Regions from separate parts of the Streptomyces sp. NPDC058864 genome, predicted to be linked through region 1. Evidence: riboswitches for the same ligand, from Rfam matches in the RefSeq annotation. Region 1 holds a riboswitch; the other holds the start of a gene.
The links. A riboswitch is a leader RNA that binds a small molecule or an ion and turns the genes downstream of it on or off. The one in region 1 is predicted to bind S-adenosylmethionine.

Region 1 (5,862 bases):
CACCTGGGCGCGGCCGCGCGCCACGGTGTTCTCGCCGGGATCGGGGTCGACGTCCGGGAGCGGTCCGTCCGGGTCGTAGGCGGACAGGTCGCGGTTCCACACGAACTCCAGGTGCTTGATCGCGGTGGCCCCGCTGACCTGCTGCCGCCTTACCTCTCGGGCGAGTTCGGCCGCCTCCGCGTCGGTGTCGCCGAGGACGAAGGTCGCGGCGGGCAGGATCAGCAACTGCCCGGGGCTGCGACCGTACTTGGGCAGCCGGCCCTTGACGTCGCGGTAGAAGGCGCGGCCCTCCTCGAACGTGCTGTACCGGCTGAAGATGGCGTCCGCGTCGGCGGCGGCGAACTCCCGGCCCTCCTCGGAGTCTCCGGCCTGGAAGATCACGGGGCGCCCCTGGGGGCTGCGCGGGACGTCGAACTGTCCGTGGATGTCGAAGTGCTGACCTTGGTGCACGAAGGATCCGGCCCGCGCGTCGCGCAGGAAGGCGCCGGTCGCCCGGTCGGCGAGGATCTCGTCGCCGCCCCAGGAGTCGAAGAGCTCGCCCGCGGTGGCGAGGAACTCCCGCGCGCGGGAGTAGCGCTCCTCCTGGGGGAGGAATCCGCCGCGGCGGAAGTTCTCCCCGGTGAAGGCGTCCCAGGAGGTGACGACGTTCCACGCGGAGCGCCCCGCGGAGAGGTGGTCGAGGCTGGCGAACTGCCGGGCGACCTCGTAGGGCTCGTTGAAGGTGGAGTTGATGGTGCCGGTGAGTCCGATGCGTTCGGTGACGGCGGCGAGCGCGGCGAGGACCGTGAAGGTGTCGGGGCGGCCGACCACGTCCAGGTCGTGGATCCTGCCGCCCTGTTCGCGCAGCCGCAGGCCCTCGGCGAGGAACAGGAAGTCGAACTTGGCGCGTTCGGCGGTCCGGGCGAAGTGCGCGAAGGAGCCGAACTCGATGTGGCTGCCGGCCTGCGGGTCGCTCCACACGGTGGTGTTGTTGACCCCGGGGAAGTGGGCGGCCAGATGGATCTGCTTCAGGGGCTTGCTCATGGCGGTTCCTCCGGCTCAGGCGGTCGCGCTGGTGGCGGTGTAGCGGTTGGCGGGGCGGGGCAGCCCGAGCAGGCCGCGCAGGGTGCGGGCCTCGTAGGCGTCCCGGAACGCGCCGCGGCGCCGCAGTTCCGGGACGAGGCCCCGGGTGATCGCCGGCAGGTCGTGGCCGATCACTGCGGGGCGCAGCCGGAAGCCGGTCAGCCCGGCCCGCTGCCACTCCAGCAGCAGGTCGGCGAGGCCCCCGGGAGTGCCGGCGAAGACCCTCGCGTCGCTGGTGTACGGCGTGCCGGCGAGTCCGTCGAGCCGGTCCAGGCGGGCCCGCGCCGCGGCGGCGTCCTCGTCGAGCAGGACCACGAGATCACCGAAGACGTGCAGGGTCTCGCGCTCGCGGCCGGCGTCCTGCTGCGCTGCGCGGATCTCGGCGACGATCACCCGGGCCTGGTCGCCGTCGTGCGGGGTGACGTATCCGATGTCGGCGGAGCGGGCGACGAGCCGGAACGGCACGCCGCTGTGGGCGAGGGCGCTGACGACGGGCTGACCCTGGGGCGGCCGGGGTGTGATGGAGGGACCCTTGACACTGAAGTACGGGCCGTCGAAGTCGATGTAGTGGAGCTTGTCGCGGTCGATGAAGCGGCCGGTGGCGACATCGCGGATCTCCGCGTCGTCCTCCCAGCTGTCCCAGAGCCGGCGCACCACCTCGACGTGGTCGGCCGCCTCCTCGAAGAGGCCGGTCACCAGCTCGCGTACCGCCGGGGTGTCCAGGTCCTCGACGCCGAACGGGGGGATGACGCGCCTGCCGAAGTGCGCGGCCTCGTTCCGCCTGGCCGAGACCTGGACGCGCAGACCGGCCCGGCCGGTGCTCACGTAGTCGAGGGTGGCGATGGCCTTGGAGAGGTGGAACGGCTCGGTGTGCGTGGCGACCACCGTCGGCACGAGACCGATGTGCCGGGTCAGGGGAGCCACGCGCGCGGCGACCAGGACGGCGTCCAGGCGGCCGCGCACCTGGTCGGTGCGTCCGTCGGGCTCGGTGGGGTGGGAGGACTGCGGGCCGAGGGAGTCCTCGATCGTCACGAAGTCGAGCAGCCCCCGCTCGGCCTCGGTGACCACGTCCTGCCAGTAGCGGGCGGTGAGCAGTTCACGGGGCCGGGCCTCCGGCTCACGCCAGGCGGCCGGGTGCCAGCCGGCCCCGTCGAGGGCCACGGCGAGGTGCAACGGGGCGTGCGGCGACGGTTCGGTCATGGGGGACTCCAGCGGATCGGTACGCCCCGGTCGCGCACGCGGCGGCGGCACCCCGCCGGGATCGGGTGCCGGCGGGCGTGGCGAGAGGGCGGAGAGGCGGGCGGAGCGGGCATGTGCGGGAGGGCGCGCCACCGCGTCAGCGGCGGTGGCGGGCGCCGGGGTTCAGGAAGCCGTCAGCCTTGACAGAGGGCGCGACAGGGCGCGGTACACGCGCGACAGGAGGCGCCGTGGACGGGGAGCGCGGCGAGGGGGAGCCGTGGATGCGACGGGACGCGGCCGTGGGGCCGCCGTGCGGCCGTCCCCGGGGCTGCGTGCATCGTCGTCACCGTCGCCGTTCCGCCCCGCGGGGCCTCGCGTTCACCGTCGTCATCGGACGTACGGTCCGGTCGTCGTCCGGGGCGCCGCACCGCGACGCGGAGGTCGCCGGCCGGCGAGCCCGGGTTCATGCCGGAGCTCATGCCCGATCTGCGGCGTAAGTTAGGCACGGCCCGCGGGGAATGTCAACGACGCCGTCTCACATCGTGAGCGGTGTCATGAGACGTGAACGACCGCCTTGACGCACGGGGTTTGACGACTCGACACTGATGGGCAGGTCACGATCGTCAGCGCCCCCCGACGCCGCTCCGCGGCACGGTGGGTCATCGGCCCCGGCCCGCTGACCGGCAACCCTCACATCGCGGTGGGGTGCCCCGGGTGACGACCTGGTCCCGCCGGTGCGGCGGGGCAAGCGCGGTCCCGCGTCCAGCGGGCCCCGAGCCGGGGAGGTGGACATGCCCAGGGCACGAGCCCTTCTCCTCACCCGCCGCCTGCACATCGACTTCCTCCGCGTCTGCAGCTCGTCCGGCACGGCCGGCTGACCCCCGCTCAGGACCTTCGGCCGTCCCGCCGCCGGTGCCCATGGGGCGACCGGTGGCCCCGCCACGCCTTGGAGAGCGCATGACCGAGACGACGATCCCGCAGGACCCCGGCCTCCACGTCTCCTGTTCCGCACTGCCGCGCACGTCCCGCCCCGACCGCTTCCGCAGCCGCATCGGAGTGGACCTGGCCGGTGGCTTCTATCCGGCGCCGCGCCGCTACGAGTTGTTCCTGTCACCGGGGTGCCCGCTCTCGCAGCGGGTCGCCATCACCCTCGACCTGCTGGGGCTGCGGGACTCCGTCGTCACGACGCCCGTCCCGGCAGGGGCGGCCGGCGACACGGCGACCGCGGCACTGCGCAGGGCGTACGAGGCCACGTGGCACCGCTACGACGGGCCGCTCACCGTGCCCGCGCTGTGCGACCGGTGGACCGGACGGGTCGTCAGCAACCACACCCCGGACATCCTCGGGGACCTCGCGGGCCGCCTCGGCGCCGAGGTGTGCGGCTCCGGGACCCCGCTGTGTCCACCGGCGCTCCTGACCGACATCGAGGCCGTCCGGCACACGGTCGACTCGGGTATCACGCGGGCCGTGCAACCGGCCGCGGACGGTGCGCCGCCCGACCGGGACACGGCCCTGCGGACCGTGCACGCCGCGCTCGGACTGCTGGAGCACCGGCTGGCCCACGGCGGGCCCCACGTACTGGGCGCACAGCTGACCGCCGCGGACATCGACGTGTGGGTGGCCCTCGCCCACCTGGCGAAGGACCTGCTCTCCCCCTACGGCCACCTCACGGCGTACCTCGCCCGGCTGGACGCGCACCCGGCCTTCCACGCACAACGGACGGCCGCCCCGCTCGCGCCTGTCGCCTGACGCACGGGCCGTCCCCGCTCCCACCGTACGGGGCTGGAGCGGGGACGGCCCCGGGGCGCGCGCCGGCCCGCTCAGGCGTCCTCGGCCGGAAGGGCGTACAGGCCGGGGAGGTTGACCACGATCGCCTCCTGGGTGCTGCGGGCGATGACGACCACGGCCTCCTCCGCGGGGTCCGGGTTCTCCTCGCGGTGCGGCACGAACGGGGGGACGAAGACGTAGTCGCCCGGCGCGGTGCGCAGGCGCACTTCCTCGGGCGCGTCGCCCGAGTCGTCGAGGAAGACGAACTCGGGGTGCCCGCTCACCACGTAGATCGCGGTCTCGGACTCGCCGTGGTGGTGGTCGGAGGACGAGGTCGCCGGGGCCACGTGGGTCTGCCCCAGCCACAGCTTCTCCGACCCCACGGTCCGCCCGCTGACGGCGGCGAACCTGCGCATCCCGCCGGTCTGCGCGGTCTCCCCGTCCAGGGCGTCCGCGCGGATGTGGTGCAGCCGCGTGTGCAGGGGCGCCGCCCCGTGCCCGGGCGCGTCGTGGAGATGGGGGTGGAAGCCTTCACCGGGGTTCGTCAGGGGCTCGCTCATGGCCGGGACGCTAGGGCGGCCCCGAAAAGGATGTCAAGAAGTGTCCTTTGGGGTTCACCTGCGGCAATGCTGCCGCAATGTACGGGCGCGGCGGCGGAACCCCCGGGCCGTACGGGCGGGTTCGGGCATGATGGGCCCATGCACATCTCCGCGAAGGCGGACTACGCCACGCGGGCTCTGCTGGAGCTCGCCTGTGAGCCTGCCCGCCCCCTGACCTGCGAGGCCATCGCCTCCGCGCAGCAGATCCCGTTCCGCTTCCTGAAGTCCGTGGTGGGCGAGCTGCGCAGGGCCGGGCTGGTGCGCAGCCAGCGCGGCTGCGAGGGCGGCTACTGGCTCGGCCGGCCCGCCGGCGAGATCACCCTCCTGGACGTGGCACGCGCCGTGGACGGCGAGTTGATCACCCTGCGGGGCGAGTCGCTGGCCGGGCTCGGCTACCCCGGTCCGGCGGCCGGTCTGCCCGGGGTGTGGCGCCAGGTCGAGGCGGGGGCGGCGGCGGTGCTCGGTGTGGTGACCCTGGCCTCGCTCCTGCCCGCGGACGCCGCGGAAGGCCTGGACCGGAAGGGAGCCGCGTGACGGCGGCACCTCCGCAGCCGGCCGTGGAGGTGGTGGAGTACACCGATCCGCTGTGCCCGTGGGCCTGGGGGTCGGAGCCGGTGTTCCGGAGGCTGCGGGCGGCACTGGGCGGCCGGGTGCGATGGCGCCGGGTGTACGGCGTCCTGTTCGACGCCGACGACGACCCGGCGCCCGACCCGGCCGCGGAGACCGCCTGGTACGCCCGGTACGTGCAGGAGATCAGCGCGCACACCCGGGCCCCGCGGCCGGAGCGTCTGAGCCGGGTGGCGGCGAGTTCCTGGCCCGCCTCGCTGGTCGCCAAGGCCGCCGAACTGCAGGGCGAGGAGGCGGCCGGGCGGGTGCTGCGCCGGCTCCGGGAGACCGTCTTCGTACTCGGCGAGCCCGCCGACACGCCCGCGCTCGCGCTCGCCGCGGTTCGCGGCACGCCGGGACTGGAACCGGTACGGCTGGCCGCCGACGCGGCGTCCGGCGACGTCCTGGAGCGGGTACGAGCCGACCGCGCGGAGGCGCGTCGCCCGGTGCGCGAGGTGCTGTCGGTGCGGAGCCCGTCTCCGCATCCCGGTGCGGCCAAGGAGACCGGCGACGGCGGGCACCGGTACGCGCTGCCGACCCTGCTCGTGCGCTCCCCGGCCGGGCAGCGCGTGGTGCCCGGCTGGCGGCCCTACGAGGAGTACGCCGCGGCCGTCGAGGAGTCGGCCCCGGGACTGCTGCGGCCCCCCGA
Region 2 (5,862 bases), on a different contig from region 1:
GCGCGGCGGGGAGCTGTTCCGCACCAACTGCGCCCAGTGCCACAACTACCAGGGCAAGGGCGGTGCGCTGACACACGGCAAGTACGCGCCGACGCTCGAGGGCGTCAGCAACAAGCACCTGTACGAGGCCATGCTGACCGGCCCGCAGAACATGCCGTCCTTCCCCGACACGACGATGCCGGAGGAGAACAAGCGGGAGATCATCGCGTACCTCGACGCTGTCAACGGCGAGGGCGCGCCGAGCCCCGGTGGCATGTCGCTGGGCAGCCTCGGCCCGGTCACCGAGGGTCTCTTCGGCTGGATCTTCGGCCTCGGCGCCCTGATCGCCTGCGCCATTTGGCTCGCGGCCCACACCACCAAGGCGAAGAAGTCATGAGTCAGGACATGTCAGAAGAGAACCTGCCGGACAGGCCGGCACACGAGGGCGGCGGCCAGGTCGCGACCGCGGAGAACCCGTTCGCGGACCCGGGTCTCCCGGCCCACCTGCCGCGCCGCCAGGACATCGACGAGAAGGCCGCGAAGTCCTCCGAGCGCACGGTGGCCTTCCTGTTCACCGTGTCGATGCTCGCCACGCTGGGCTTCATCGCCAGCTTCGTGGCCATCCCGATCGACAAGATCGTCTACATCTGGCCGCTGGGCCACATCAGCGCGCTGAACTTCGCGCTGGGTATGACCCTCGGCGTCTCGCTCTTCGCCATCGGCGCCGGCGCGGTCCACTGGGCCCGCACGCTGATGTCGGACGTCGAGATCGCCGGCGACCGCCACGCGATCGCGGCGAGCCCCGAGGTCAGCGCCCAGGTCAAGGCCGACTTCGCCACCGGCGCCGTCGAGAGCCAGATCGGCCGCCGCAAGCTGATCCGCAACACCATGCTCGGCGCGCTGACCCTGGTGCCGCTCTCCGGTGTGTTCCTGCTGCGCGACCTCGGCCCGCTGCCGGAGGACAAGCTCCGCCACACGCTGTGGTCCAAGGGCAGGCTGCTGATCAACCAGAACACCAACAAGCCGCTGCGTCCCGAGGACGTTGCCGTCGGCTCGCTGACCTTCGCCGTGCCCGAGGGCCTGGAGGAGGAGCAGCACGACTACCAGGAGCAGCTCGCCAAGGCGGCCCTGATGATCGTCCGCATCCAGCCGGACGACATCAAGGACAAGAAGTCCCGCGAGTGGGCGCACCAGGGCATCCTGGCGTTCTCCAAGATCTGCACCCACGTCGGCTGCCCGATCAGCCTCTACGAGCAGCAGACGCACCACGTGCTCTGCCCCTGCCACCAGTCGACGTTCGACCTGTCCGACGGTGCCCGGGTGATCTTCGGCCCCGCCGGTCACGCCCTGCCGCAGCTGCACATCAGCGTGAACGGCGAGGGTTACCTCGAGGCACTGGGCGACTTCGATGAGCCCGTGGGCCCGGCCTTTTGGGAGCGTGGATGAGCACCAACACGAGCGCGAGCGCGAAGCCGCGCGGAAAGGCGCCCGCCGGCGAACGTGTCGCCGACTGGGCCGACGGCCGGCTGGGCATCTACAGCCTGAGCAAGGCCAATCTGCGGAAGATCTTCCCGGACCACTGGTCCTTCATGCTGGGCGAGATCTCCCTCTACAGCTTCATCATCGTCATCCTGACCGGCGTCTACCTGACGCTGTTCTTCCACCCGGCGATGAACGAGGTCGTCTACGACGGCTCCTACGCGCCGCTGCAGGGCATCACGATGTCCGAGGCGTACGCGTCGACCCTGCACATCAGTTTCGACGTGCGCGGCGGTCTGCTGGTCCGGCAGATCCACCACTGGGCGGCCATCGTCTTCGTGGCCGCGATGCTCGTGCACATGATGCGCATCTTCTTCACCGGTGCGTTCCGCAAGCCGCGCGAGATCAACTGGGTCTTCGGCTTCTTGCTGCTCTTCCTCGGCATGTTCGACGGCTTCATGGGCTACTCGCTGCCGGACGACCTGCTGTCGGGCACCGGCATCCGCTTCATGGAAGGCGCCGTGCTGTCCGTGCCGATCGTCGGCACGTACCTCTCGTTCTTCCTCTTCGGCGGTGAGTTCCCCGGCACCGACATCGTGCCGCGGTTCTACACGATCCACGTGCTGCTGATCCCGGGCATCATGGCGGGCCTGCTGGTGGCCCACCTGATCCTGGTCTTCTACCACAAGCACACGCAGTGGGCCGGCCCCGGCAAGACGGAGAAGAACGTCGTCGGCATGCCGTTCTTCCCGGTCTACACGGCCAAGGCGGGCGGCTTCTTCTTCGTGGTCTTCGGTGTCATCGCGGCCATGTCCGCGCTGGTCTCCGTGAACCCGGTGTGGGCCTACGGTCCCTACCGGCCGGACCAGGTGTCGACCGACGCCCAGCCCGACTGGTACATGGGCTTCTCCGAGGGCCTGATCCGCATCATGCCGGGCTGGGAGATCAACCTCTGGGGCCACACGCTCGTCCTGGGCGTGTTCATCCCGCTGGTGATCTTCCCGCTGGTCCTGGGCTTCATGGGTGTCTACCCGTTCCTGGAATCCTGGGTCACCGGTGACAAGCGCGAGCACCACCTGCTCGACCGCCCGCGCAACCGCCCCGTCCGCACGGGCATCGGCGCCGCCTGGATCAGCCTCTACCTGATCCTGCTCGTCGGCGGCGGCAACGACCTCTTCGCGACCCGCTTCCATCTGTCGATCAACGCGATCACCTGGGTGGTCCGGATCTCGTTCTTCGTGCTGCCGGTGCTGGTCTTCTTCGTCACCAAGCGGATCTGCCTGGGTCTGCAGCGGCGCGACCGGGACAAGGTGCTGCACGGTCGCGAGACCGGCATCATCAAGCGGCTCCCGCACGGTGAGTTCATCGAGATCCACGAGCCGCTGGAGCAGGGCGCGCTGTTCAAGCTCACCCAGCACGAGCAGCCCAAGCCGCTCGACATCGGCCCCGAGGTCGACGAGAACGGCGTGGAGAAGAAGGTCGGCCCCACGGCGAAGCTGCGCGCGAAGCTGTCCCGCGGCTACTACGGCGAGGGAACGCAGATCGACAAGCCCACGGTCGAGGAGTACGAGGAGATCACGAGCGGCCACGGTCACCACTGATCACTGAAGCTGTGCCACCGGGCAGGGCCCCGTCCATCCGATGGACGGGGCCCTTTCCCGTTCCCCCGCGCCGATAGGCTGGAGCCGAAGGTTTCCCGCCGCACGTCAGACCCCATGGAGTGGACCATGAGCGTTGTGAACCCCGCCGGAGGCGCATCAGTGGCGGGCGGCTCCTGGCCCGACGTCCTGGGCGCGCTGCTGAACGGCAAGGACCTGACGGCCGCGGAAACGGCGTGGGCGATGGACCGGATCATGAGCGGGGAGGCCTCGGACGCCCAGGTCGCCGGTTTCATGGTGGCCCTGCGCGCCAAGGGGGAGACCGTCGAGGAGGTCACCGGCCTCGTCGAGTCGATGTACGCGCACGCGACGCCGCTGCACGTCCCGGGTCCCGCCGTGGACATCGTCGGCACGGGCGGCGACCGCGCCAGGACGGTGAACATCTCCACGATGTCCGCCATCGTCATCGCCGGCGCGGGCGCCAAGGTCGTCAAGCACGGCAACCGCGCGGCCAGCAGCGCCAGCGGCGCCTCCGACGTCCTGGAGAAGCTGGGCATCAACCTGGACCTGCCCGCCGACCGCGTGGCGAAGGTCGCCGAGGACACCGGGATCACCTTCTGCTTCGCGGCGAAGTTCCACCCCGCGATGCGGTTCGCCGCCCCGGCCCGCCGCGACCTGGGCATCCCCACCTCGTTCAACATCCTCGGCCCGCTGACCAACCCGGCCCGGGTGGGGGCCTCCGCCGTGGGGTGCTTCGACACCCGGATGGCCGGTCTGATCGCCGGTGTGCTGGCCCGCCGCGGCTCCTCCGCGCTGGTGTTCCGCGGCGACGACGGGCTGGACGAGCTCACCGTCACCGCCACCTCGCAGGTGTGGGTGGTGCGTGACGGGAAGGTCGAGCAGGAGTCCTTCGACCCGCGCGACGTCGGCATCGAACTGGTGCCGATCGAGGCGCTGCGGGGCGCGGACGCCGCGTACAACGCCGACGTGGCCCGGCGGCTGCTGGCCGGCGAGACCGGCCCGGTCCGTGACGCGGTGCTGCTCAACTCGGCGGCCGCGCTGGTGGCGCTGGAGGGCGCGGGCGGTCCGCTGACCGACCGGCTCGCGGCCGGGATCGCCCGGGCGGCCGAGTCGATCGACTCGGGGGCGGCCGCGCGCACGCTCGAGCGGTGGGCCGCGGCAACGCACGCGTAGTCACCGGGAACACCGCGGAGGGCCGGGGCAGTTGCCCCGGCCCTCCGTGCCGTCCGCCGCGGGGCGGACCGTCCGGGATGCGGACCGCGGCTTGCGGCGCCGCGCCCGTGTGGCATGATGCTGCGCAGGTCACGAGTGACAGCGAAACGGCCCCGGCCCGCTGTCCGGCAACCCTCCTTCCGTGGCGGGGTGCCCCGGGTGATGACCAGGCCGCAGGCAGCGAGGTCTGCGGCAAGCGCGGTCAGAGGAGTTCCTCCATGAGCAAGCGAATGCGCTAGGGCCTCGGGGCCCTCAGCCGTCTTCCCACCCTCCCCGGGCGTCCGCCCGTCGTGCCGAGGGCTTTCCCGTCATCACTGACGTACCTTCACTCCCGCCTGCTCCCAGGAGACTTCGCCATGTCGCCGCGCCCTGCCCTGCCCTCGTCCGTCCACGCCCCGCTGCCCGTCCTCGGACGCGAGGTCCTCGTGCCGCTCGTGACCGGGGGCGAGGTGGGTTACGCCGCCCTCGACTACGCGGCCAGCGCGCCCGCGCTGCAGCGGGTCTGGGACGACGTCGCCGCCTACGCGCCCTACTACGGCAGTGTCCACCGGGGGGCCGGCTACCTCTCGCAGCTGTCGACGGACCTGTTCGAGCAGAGCCGGGCCACGGTCGCGGAGTTCCTCGGCTGTCGCCCCGGCGACCAGGTGATCTTCACCCGGTCGACCACCGACTCGCTGAACCTGCTGGCCGCCGCGGTGCCGGCCGGTACGAGCGTGTTCGTCTTCGAGACCGAGCACCACGCGTCCCTGCTGCCGTGGCGGGACGCCGACGTCACCTACCTCGGCGCCCCCCGCACCCCGGACGAGGCGGTGGCGGCGCTGGAGCGGGCGCTGGCCGCCCGGGCGGCGGACGGACCGGCGCTGGTCTGCGTGACCGGGGCGTCCAACGTCACCGGCGAGCTGTGGCCGGTGCGGGAGCTGGCCGCGGCGGCCCACGCGCACGGCGCCCGCATCGTGCTGGACGCGGCGCAGCTCGCCCCGCACCACCCGGTGGACATCGCGGAACTCGACGTGGACTGGGTGGCCTTCTCCGGGCACAAGCTGTACGCGCCGTTCGGCTCTGGAGTGCTCGCAGGCCGCGCCGACTGGCTGCGCGCGGCCGAGCCCTACCTGGCCGGCGGCGGCGCCTCCCGGCGGGTGGCCCGGCGAGCGGACGGCGGGGTGGACGTCGACTGGCACACCACGGCCGCCCGGCACGAGGCCGGCTCGCCCAACGTCATCGGCGCCTACGCGATCGCCTCGGCCTGCCGGGCGCTGACGGAGGCCGGCTTCGACGGGCTGGTCGAGCGGGAGCAGGCGCTGGTGGCCCGGGTGCGGGCCGGACTGGCGCAGGTGCCCGAGGTGAAGGTGCTCTCGCTGTTCGGCGACGACGCCCCCCGGGTCGGCGTCATCTCCTTCGTCGTCGAGGGCTGGAACAGCTCGCACTTCGCTGCGGCGCTCTCCGCCGAGTACGGGATCGGCGTGCGCGACGGCCTCTTCTGCGCGCACCCCCTGGTGCGCACCCTGCTCGGCGGCACCGACCGGGAGCCGGGCGAGTGCGGGGCCCCCGAGGCCGCCCCGGGCGAACCTTCGCT

Region 2: linked by a shared signal. The riboswitch ahead of ACFW3D_RS37380 (aminotransferase class V-fold PLP-dependent enzyme) and the one ahead of ACFW3D_RS27825 (LLM class flavin-dependent oxidoreductase) in region 1 are both predicted to bind S-adenosylmethionine.

Annotation. Positions count from the first base shown of each region.
Region 1 covers NZ_JBHYMQ010000044.1:20,833-26,694, reverse strand. Annotated here, with positions in the region: gene ACFW3D_RS27830 (NtaA/DmoA family FMN-dependent monooxygenase) at 1-1,023, opposite strand, end outside; gene ACFW3D_RS27825 (LLM class flavin-dependent oxidoreductase) at 1,039-2,262, opposite strand; SAM riboswitch class IV at 2,611-2,724, opposite strand; SAM riboswitch class IV at 2,895-2,998, shown strand; gene ACFW3D_RS27820 (glutathione S-transferase C-terminal domain-containing protein) at 3,199-3,990, shown strand; gene ACFW3D_RS27815 (cupin domain-containing protein) at 4,062-4,568, opposite strand; gene ACFW3D_RS27810 (RrF2 family transcriptional regulator) at 4,707-5,141, shown strand; gene ACFW3D_RS27805 (DsbA family oxidoreductase) at 5,138-5,862, shown strand, end outside.
Region 2 covers NZ_JBHYMQ010000086.1:22,767-28,628, forward strand. Annotated here, with positions in the region: gene qcrC (cytochrome bc1 complex diheme cytochrome c subunit) at 1-376, shown strand, start outside; gene qcrA (cytochrome bc1 complex Rieske iron-sulfur subunit) at 385-1,425, shown strand; gene qcrB (cytochrome bc1 complex cytochrome b subunit) at 1,422-3,059, shown strand; gene trpD (anthranilate phosphoribosyltransferase) at 3,186-4,250, shown strand; SAM riboswitch class IV at 4,378-4,494, shown strand; gene ACFW3D_RS37380 (aminotransferase class V-fold PLP-dependent enzyme) at 4,646-5,862, shown strand, end outside.